3 regions of the Alteromonas infernus genome follow, and region 1 is predicted to be linked to each of the others. Evidence: predicted binding sites of a transcription regulator. Region 1 holds the regulator's gene; each other region holds the start of a gene.
The links. The regulator FliA, encoded in region 1, starts transcription of late flagellar genes. The targets are predictions, from matches to a motif close to CTAAAGNTNNNNNNNNNNNNGCCGATA.

Region 1 (3,281 bases):
ACGACATCATCGCGTTTCTCGGCGTCAATAATTGGGCCTTCTGCCTCTACACCATCAACCTTATCGGCCTTAACGCTAGATGGTTTAGTTTGTTCTTCACCTTCGCGCTCGCCAAACATGGTTAGCATATTAACTAAGCTATCTTCTACCTCTTTTACAAGGTCGATAACGCGACGGATAACTTGACCCGTTAAGTCTTGATAGCCTTGAGCCATCAATACTTCGGTAAGTAACTGTGTAAGTTTAGCTGACTGAAGCGAACCGTCTTCCAATAATTCGTCTAAATCTGCACATAACGCTTTGAACTCGCCCAACTCGATTTGGCGGTTCATGAGCTTTTTCCACTCAGGCATCACTTTTTCGATACGCGCCGACAGCATTTCCGCTATCGGCATACTCGCTTCCACAGCGTCCATTGTAGTATTAGCTGCTTTTTCGGTTTCTTCAATTACGTAGGTTAGGCGGGATTGTGCATCGGGAATATCGTCGGTAGCTAAGTTTTTGATGCGGTCGTCAATTTGAAAATTATTTAACGCGTCATGGAGTTGACGCGTTAACTTTCCTACTTCAGCAAATAGCTCAACGTTTTCCTTCATTGAGGCAGCTTCAAGTAGAGCGTTAGCAGACGCGTTGTCACCTTCTTCCAGATAGGTGACAAGCTGTTTGGCCTCTTCTAACGAAATTGGAACGTTTACATTCGTTGTCATCCAGTAAACCTCATTTATCTGGTGAGCGTCTGGATCAACCTAAACGTTCGAAAATTTTATCTAATTTTTCTTTTAAAGTTGCAGCGGTGAATGGTTTAACGACATAGCCGTTAACGCCCGCTTGTGCAGCGGCAACAATTTGCTCTTTTTTCGCTTCTGCAGTTACCATTAGTACAGGTAAATGCTTAAGTTTGTCGTCGGCTCTTATTGCGCGCAGCAAATCGATACCTTGCATTCCTGGCATGTTCCAATCGGTAACAACGAAATCAAAATCACCTTGCTGCAGCATAGGCAATGCAGTGCTTCCGTCATCCGCTTCCTGGATGTTAGAAAAACCTAAATCTTTAAGCAGGTTTTTGATGATACGTCTCATGGTTGAAAAATCGTCAACCACAAGAATTTTCATGCTTTTGTCCAAAATAGCCTCCAATGAGGGGTTAATTGTTATTAATTTCTATTCTTCGTCAGCTTGCCACGACTTCATTCGTGATTTGAGTTTTAACATGGCCTGACTGTGAATTTGGCTGACTCTTGACTCACTAACATCAAGAACTTCGCCAATTTCTCTTAAGTTCAGTTCTTCATCATAGTACAGTGAAAGAACAATTGCTTCTCGTTCAGGTAATGTCGTAATGGCATGGGCAAGCGCTTTTTGAAACGCGCCTTGCATTAAATCTTCAAGCGGCGCATCACTACCTCTACTCTGCTCAGTAGTAATTACATCTTCCGACACACCTAAATCTTCAATACCTACCAGCTTTCCCGCATTAACCTCATTAAGCATTTGGTGATAGTCCTGCAAGCTTACATTAAGCTTATCAGCAATATCAGAATCTCTCGCATCGCGGCCTGTTTCGCTCTCTACCTGTGAAATAGCCTCGGTAATAGCACGTCCATTTCTATGTACTGAACGCGGGGTCCAATCGCCTTTACGTATCTCATCTAACATAGCACCACGAATGCGAATGCCTGCGAAAGTTTCAAAGCTCGCGCCTTTCGACCCGTCGAAGTTACGCGCAGCTTCTAGCAAACCAATCATACCCGACTGGATCAGGTCATCAACAAGAACACTGGCCGGCAATCGCGCAATCAAGTGATGCGCAATGCGCTTAACCAATGACGCATGTCGTTCGACTAACTGCGATTTATCGGTTTGTTGACGATAAGCGGCGGCCTTGCTGTTCAACGCTGACTTCCTACTGCTTTTTCTGCAACGAGTTGTTCAATAAAAAACTCTAGGTGACCGCCCGGTTGTGCCGGAATGGGCCACGTAAGGGCTCTACTCGCAAGCTGAGTAATCGCAACAGCGGCGGGAGAACCCGGATACGCATCAACAATAGCCGTTTGTTTTCTCACGGCTTTGCGGATATTCTCATCAAAAGGTACGGTTGCCACTAATTCTAGTGCAACATCTAAAAAACGCCCTGTCACTTTGCTTAATTTGCTAAATAATTCCTGACCTTCCCGTACATCGCGAACCATATTCGCCACAACTTTAAAGCGAAATACACCGTGCTCACGATTAAGAATCTTTATTAAGGCATAGGCGTCAGTTAACGAGGTGGGCTCATCGCAAACCACTACCATGATGTCTTGAGAAGCTTTTGAAAAACTCAACACCATGTCTGAAATACCGGCCGCGGTATCTACGATGAGTACATCGATTTGCGAACGCAATTCACTAAAGGCTCTGATAAGACCCGCGTGCTGCGTTGGCGATAATTCTGCCATTGATTGCGTGCCAGAGGTGGCAGGCGCAATTTTAATACCGTGGGGGCCGGTGACTAACACTTCATCAAGCGTGCACTCGCCAGATAGCACGTGGGAAAGGTTTTTCTCAACCCGCAAACCTAGCATTACGTCTACGTTCGCCAGCCCGAGGTCGGCGTCGAGAACCATAACTCGCTTACCCTGCTTCGCCATAGCGATAGCGGTGTTTAGCGTAATGTTTGTTTTACCTACGCCACCTTTACCTCCGGTGACGGCGATAACTTTGATTAACCGTGATTGCTTCATTTTTCTTAAGCTACTCGCTTGGTCGTCAATCATACTGCTTATGCTGTTTTAATTGCGTTGTTGCTACTAGTATGATTCAAACCGTACTTTTTATAAAGCTTTGCAGCGGCAGAAACTAAAGATTTTGCCTCCGCAATCTTAATGTCTTCAGGTACTTTCTGACCGTCGGTGACATAACTAACCGGCAGTTGATATTCAACTGCAGCGCTCAATACCTCTCCTAAAGAGTAGCATTCATCTAACTTTGTGAAAATACAGCCACTTAGTTCGATATCATCATAAGCCTTAATGATGCGCTGTAGGGCAGGATATTGTGTATTTGCCTGCGCTACCAAATATTTTTTAACTTTTGGCATTTGACCATTATCAAACTGCTTAATCTGTTTAATTAAACGGCTATCCCGTTGGCTAAACCCTGCCGTATCAATCAATACTAGACGCTTATGACGAAGTTGGAATAATAAATCCGCAAGTTCTTCACTAGTCTGCGCTTTTCTCACCGTACAACCAATAATTTTTCCGTATGTCGCGAGCTGCTCATAGGCCGCAATTCTATAC
Region 2 (3,281 bases), on a different contig from region 1:
CATACCAAGTTTGGCCGGAAATGTATTTTTCCCTAACGCTTCGTCAGACCCTGCGGGTTTCCCTAATTTTTCGCTGCTGCCAACCACATCCAAGATGTCATCTTGAACTTGAAACGCCAACCCGATATCTGCAGCGTAAGCCATTAAATCAACTTTTGCCTCTGGCAATAAATCTTCACTTACTATAGCCACCATTTCAACACACGCGCGCAGTAAAGCCCCGGTTTTCAACTTGTGCAGCCGTTTTAATTCATCAAGAGAAATACTTTCGCCAGTACTGGCCAAATCGATGGCTTGACCGCCACACATGCCCACATAGCCGGCACTTTTAGCTAACACAGATAACAGCTGAGGGCGTTTGGCTTGAGCGTAGGTGCCCAAAGGTGCATCGGCTAATACGGTAAATGCAAGTGCTTGTAATGCATCACCTGCCAATATCGCTGTTGCTTCATCGAAGGCGATGTGACAGGTAGGCATACCGCGACGCAAGTCATCATCATCCATGGCCGGTAAGTCGTCATGAACGAGAGAATAGGCATGTACGCATTCAATGGCCATACTAATAGCCATTTGGTCCTTTTTAGGGACGTCTAGCGTATTTCCTACAACTTGCACTAGCAGCGGACGCATGCGTTTGCCACCAGCAAGCAGCGCGTGACGCATAGCGTCTTTTAGGCGCGGTGCGTAATCCGGTAGTTCATCAATCAGAGTAAGAAGAGATGCATCAGTTTGCTGTTTAACTTGCTGATGCAAAGCAGAAAAATTCATAGGTTGCCTGTAATGTAAAAATGAACAAATTAGGGTTGTTCACTTTCAGGTAGAGTGTGAAGGGTGTCTTCGCCTTGTTCATTAAGCAATATCTTTACTTTTTGTTCGGCGTTTTCAAGAGATTGTTGACCTTGACGAGAGAGGGCAATGCCTCGTTCGAACTTTTCCAGTGCTTTATTTAGCGGCAGATCACCGTTTTCCATTTCGTTAACGATGGCTTCTAACTCTGATAACGTTTCTTCGAAAGACGCGGATACTTTTTCTGTCGTCATAAAAACACTCATTTTAATGGCCAAAATACGTATACCGCGCACATTAACCGAGGGTTGCACAGGGGTCAAATGGTTTGTCTCTATATCGCCCATATCACCGGTATATCGCTTTTTTTTCATGCAGTACAAAAAGCAGCATTTAACCATTTTGTGCTATATTCCATGCTACTGCTAGGTGTCTTTTTTCTTTAGCGTGCTAACGTAACGCTAGAATAAACGCTTTAGGCATATAAACTCGATAATGAAATAGGGTTATAGAAGGTGTAGCTAGCGTATTTAACGCCACCTACACTTCATAAAAAACAAATAAATGTGATATTTTTCAATAATGTCGTTTTAGTATTTCTATCTATTGCCGATAGAATATTGTACATCAACAGCACTGACTGCGCATAAATGGGGAAGAGTGAGTGGATTTAGCAACCGTCATAGGTATGTTGGGCGCCATTGGTTTCATAGTTATGGCTATGATCTTAGGCGGCAGCTTGGGCATGTTCATCGACGTCCAGTCAATACTTATCGTATTCGGGGGGACCTTATTCGTTGTTTTGTCACAATTTACGTTAGGTCAGTTTTTTGGCGCAGGTAAAATTGCAGGCAAGGCCTTCATGTTCAAAATTGAATCGCCTGAAGAGCTTATTGAGAAAATTGTTGAAATGGCAGATGCCGCGCGAAAAGGTGGCTTCCTTGCGCTAGAAGAGGCGGAAATTTCAAACGAATTTATGCAAAAAGGCGTCGATATGCTGGTCGACGGCCATGATATTGAAGTAGTCAGAGAGACTCTCGCTAAAGATATTTCAATGACTTCCGAACGCCATGATTTTGGTGCTTCATTTTTCAAAGGCATGGGTGATATTGCACCGGCAATGGGAATGATTGGTACACTGATCGGCTTGGTAGCCATGCTCTCTAATATGGATGACCCAAAAGCAATTGGGCCCGCGATGGCGGTTGCACTACTTACCACGCTTTACGGTGCTTTCTTTGCCAATGTTATATGTTTGCCAATTGCATTTAAATTGTCAGTGCGCGCCGGCGAGGAAAAGCTAAACCAGAGCCTTGTTCTTGACGGAATAGTCGGTATCGCAGATGGTCAGAACCCTCGGGTGATAGAGGGAGTACTAAAGAATTACCTTGCGGCGAGTAAACGCGGAAGCGCAGAGGAAGAGTAATGGCTGAAGAAGAATGCCCCAAATGCCCCCCCGAGGGGCTGCCAGCTTGGATGGGAACCTTCGCTGACTTGATGTCATTGCTTATGTGCTTTTTCGTACTTCTGCTCTCATTTTCTGAAATGGACGTACTTAAGTTTAAACAGATAGCGGGCTCAATGAAGTTCGCTTTCGGCGTACAGAACAAAATTGAAGTAAAGGATATTCCCAAGGGAACAAGCGTTATTGCTATGGAATTCCGTCCGGGTAAACCTGATCCTACGCCTATTGAATCTATTCAGCAGCAAACCAATGAAATGACACAACAGATGCTAGAGTTCCAGGCCGGAAATGAGGACTCAGCGGGCGGTCGTCAGAAGCAGCGCGGCGAACAGCGGGGCGGTCAATCGCAACAAACCGCAACCCAGTCGTCCTCTTCGGCAGAACAGAGCACTGATCAGTCGCAAATGGCTGAATTGATGAAGAAAGTGGCGCAACAGTTAGAAAAACAAATTTTAGATGGCTCAGTTGAAATGGAGTCACTAGGTCAGCAGCTTACTATTCGAATTCGTGAGAACGGTTCGTTTTCAGCGGGCTCAGCTTTCTTACAGCCGCAGTTTCAGCCCGTTTTAAGAAAAATCGGTACGCTACTCGCTGATGTGCCGGGAGAAATTGAAATTTCAGGGCACAGCGATGGTCAGCATATTGCTAATGAGTTATATCGCTCAAACTGGGACCTATCTTCACAACGTGCAGTTGCCGTGGCAGAAGCCATGCGTACAGCCCCTGGCTTTGATGAAAGCCGCATGTCGGTAGTAGGAAAAGCCGATACTGCCCCTATTGTGGAAAACGCAACCACATCCGCCGACAGGGCGAAAAATCGTCGGGTTGAAATAAACATTAATCAGGGTAAGCCAATGATATCTAAACCGATATCAGTGGTGGATGAGTAGGCGTTAGTGCGTTGTGTCGTTACTCGTTATGAATAAGGGTTAAATATAAACAACAACGGCGCTGAATTCAGCGCCGCTTTATTGTTTTGCTGTACTAAACAAGCAACTGCACTAAACCCGAGCGAGTTCTTCTCTACAGT
Region 3 (3,281 bases), on a different contig from region 1:
CAGTGAGTTGGCCCGTCAGCTACATGCATAATGTAATGATTTAAAGGCCGCATAGTATAAACAAATGCTTGCTAAAGCCCAATGACAAATATGCACAATTCAGCCATATCCCGCGGAAATCTCTACATTGGTTTGCCAATGTGGCAACACAGCCACTGGCCCAATACGTGGTTCGCGAATTATCCGAAGTCAGATAACGCCCTTTCGATTTATGCCCAAGAATGTAATACGGTGGAAGGAAATACCACGTTTTACTCTCTACCTCACCAAGACGCGGTGATACGCTGGGCTAACTCGGTGAACGATGACTTTCGCTTTACCTTTAAATTTCACCAAAATATAACGCATGTGCATCAACTGCAGCACTGTGAGGAAGAAGTTGCCCAACAGCTTTCACTGCTAACCCCTCTTAAAGACAAATTAGGCGTGATGATGCTGCAATTGCCCGCATCGTTTGGCCCAGATAAACTGGGCGTATTGGAACAGTTTCTCGCAGCCCTGCCCACTGAACTGAATGTAGCGGTCGAGGTACGCCATTTAGCGTTTTTTGCCAAGGGTGATGAAGAAAAAGCGCTAAATCAGGTTTTAATTCGCCATAACGCTAACCGCATAATTATGGATACTCGGGCGCTTTTTACTGGCCCCTGTAATAATGCGCTGCTTGAAGAGGTAAGAGACAAGAAGCCTAGGATGCCAGTTAATGTGATTGCCACCGGCAGTACGCCTGTAGTTCGGTTCGTTGGAAACGATGTAGACGATGATAACCTTCGCTGCTTAACGCCGTGGGTAAAGAAAGTCCATCAGTGGCTAAATGACGGGAAAGACGTGTATTTCTTTTGCCATCGCCCCGATAACAAAGACGCCCCTTGGCTTGCCCAGCAATTTATTGATTTATATAACTATCAAGCATCGTCACGTGCTTTTAATAACCTCTCGATAAAACACCAGCCTGAGCAAAACCCTTTATTCTAAATGCATAGTATTATTCTAATTAAACTGTAAACTAGTGGGTCTAGCTTTTCATATTTAGATTACCGCGATAGACTTTCAATGAACCATGAGTATGAAAAGGCGCGTCTTGCCGCGCTTGAATCGTTAGATATTTTAGACACGTCCCCCAGCGAACAGCTCGATGCATTAACGAAACAAGTACAAACAGAATTTAAATGTAAAACCTGTCTAGTTAGCCTTGTGGCAGAAGACCGCCAATGGTTTAAATCTCGACAGTGTATGGATGCAACAGAAACGCCACGTAATATCTCTTTTTGTACTTACGCGATTGCTGAAGAAGAGTATTTGATAGTCCCTGATGCCAAGGCCGACAAAATATTTGCGAATAACCCCTTAGTTACGGGTGAGCCCTACATTAGAGCGTATGCCGGATTTATATTGCGTAACAAGGATGGCTATGAATTAGGTACGCTTTGTTTACTTTATGACGAGCCTAAAGCGTTTTCTAGTGACAACATAGACACATTAAAACAGTACGCACGTATTACTGAAAACATTATCTTTTCAGAGCATTTGCAATAGTTTAGTGTTAGTCAACGCAATAAAAACAATACGTTTTGTGGTATTTGATTAGCCATAGATAACACGCTTATATTGGCTTGTTGCATTATTGAAAACCGCGTTTCTTCGGACGTAACGTTGGCATAGTCCGACTGTGTAACTTGCGCGTTCGCTCGTTCAACGTTTACGCTTGTATTAGAACGGCCTAATTTAGACCTAATATTTGATTACTAAGGCGCGTTGAAATTTGTAAGCCAGCGGCATCATCACTAGCGTTATTGATGCGAAGCCCTGAAGTAAGTTGCTCGAAAGAACGACTAAGCCCTTTATTGACGCCAAATAAGGTATTAGTGGCCTGCTGCGCTGCCACGTTGGTATGCAAAAACATAGTTGATCACCATATACATAACACCTTATATAAAGATAGTCGATTACGGCTGGCGATCAGCGTGGCAGGTCAAAAAACATACTAAAGAACAATTAAGAAAAACTAACGGCGGTATTTAAGCTATCTGGCGCGCCGTTAGTTTTTAAAGAATTAAAAGTTAACTACCTGAAATCGGCCGCATTTAACTCATGTTTTTTCATAAGCTTATGCATATCTGTGCGGTTTCTACCAGCCAGTTCAGCGGCCCGCGTTACGTTACCGTCAGTCATTTTTAATAACTTATGTAGGTACTGCTGCTCGAAGGCATCTCTCGCTTCGGTTAGTGTTGGCCAGCTTTGCTTGGTAGCAGACAGTGCCTGCTCAACAAGATGAAGCGGGATCACCGGCGTTTGCGTTAATGCTACACACTGCTCTACAACATTGACTAATTGACGTACGTTACCCGGCCAAGATGAAGTTACCAGCTGCTGCATAGCGTCATCAGAAAACTGACTAACGTTAACACCGTGGCGCTGCGCACTTTGCTGTAATAAAGAACGCGCCAACAGCGGAATGTCTTCGCTACGAGATTTTAGAGACGGAAGTTTTAAATTCACCACGTTTAAGCGGTAATACAAGTCTTCTCTAAACGTGCTTTCTTCCATTTCCTTGTGCAGGTCTTTGTGGGTGGCTGAAATGATACGCACATCGATGTCGACATGTTTACTACTGCCCACTGGGCGTATTTGACGTTCTTGGAGCGCTCTTAACAACTTCACTTGAAGCGTCATGGGCATATCGCCGATTTCGTCTAAAAATAAAGTGCCGCCGTCGGCTTCCCTAAATAACCCGGGATGAGCGGCAACGGCTCCAGTGAACGCGCCTTTTGCGTGACCAAATAACTCTGATTCAAGAAGGTTTTCTGGCAATGCGCCACAGTTAATGGCAACAAATGGTTTATCGCTTCTATTGCTAGCCTTGTGAATAGCATTGGCTAACAGCTCTTTACCCGTGCCGCTAGCTCCGCTTATGAGCACTGACACTTCCCGTTTAGCTATACGAAAAGCTTGGTCTAATACGTTGAGCATTTCTGGAGAACGAGTAATGATATCTTTCGCCCAGTCTCCCGGCTGCGCAGCTTGAGACTGGCTTAACGCTTTTTGAAGTAAAGTGCGTAGTTCGTCGTGATCCACAGGCTTAGGTAAGAAACCAAAAACGCCGCGCTGCGTTGCCGCCACTGCATCGGCAATGGTGCCGTGAGCTGTCATTAGAATAACGGGGATATCTTTCCTAATTCCCATTATTTCTTCAAACAGGCTTAACCCATCAAGACCCGGCATGCGCAGGTCGCTTAACACGACATCAAAGCTGTCATTTTGCAGTTTGCGTAGGGCAGACTGGC

Region 2: a site for FliA is predicted at 1,375-1,401, ahead of pomA (flagellar motor protein PomA). Genes of this name have one in related genera too.
Region 3: a site for FliA is predicted at 2,004-2,030, ahead of ACX5J7_RS11465 (flagellin N-terminal helical domain-containing protein). Genes of this name have one in related genera too.

What each region holds. Positions count from the first base shown of each region.
Region 1 is NZ_CACSIG010000031.1:177,750-181,030, reverse strand. It holds gene ACX5J7_RS08250 (protein phosphatase CheZ) at 1-707, opposite strand, end outside; gene cheY (chemotaxis response regulator CheY) at 742-1,125, opposite strand; gene ACX5J7_RS08240 (RNA polymerase sigma factor FliA) at 1,162-1,893, opposite strand; gene ACX5J7_RS08235 (MinD/ParA family protein) at 1,890-2,756, opposite strand; gene flhF (flagellar biosynthesis GTPase FlhF) at 2,762-3,281, opposite strand, start outside.
Region 2 is NZ_CACSIG010000045.1:66,784-70,064, forward strand. It holds gene ACX5J7_RS11860 (farnesyl diphosphate synthase) at 1-768, opposite strand, end outside; gene xseB (exodeoxyribonuclease VII small subunit) at 798-1,040, opposite strand; gene pomA (flagellar motor protein PomA) at 1,451-2,212, shown strand; gene ACX5J7_RS11875 (flagellar motor protein MotB) at 2,212-3,141, shown strand; gene ACX5J7_RS11880 (SAM-dependent methyltransferase) at 3,253-3,281, opposite strand, start outside.
Region 3 is NZ_CACSIG010000044.1:32,165-35,445, reverse strand. It holds gene ACX5J7_RS11480 (DUF72 domain-containing protein) at 91-972, shown strand; gene ACX5J7_RS11475 (GAF domain-containing protein) at 1,051-1,533, shown strand; gene ACX5J7_RS11470 (flagellin) at 1,545-1,733, opposite strand; gene ACX5J7_RS11465 (flagellin N-terminal helical domain-containing protein) at 1,718-1,900, opposite strand; gene ACX5J7_RS11460 (sigma 54-interacting transcriptional regulator) at 2,062-3,281, opposite strand, start outside.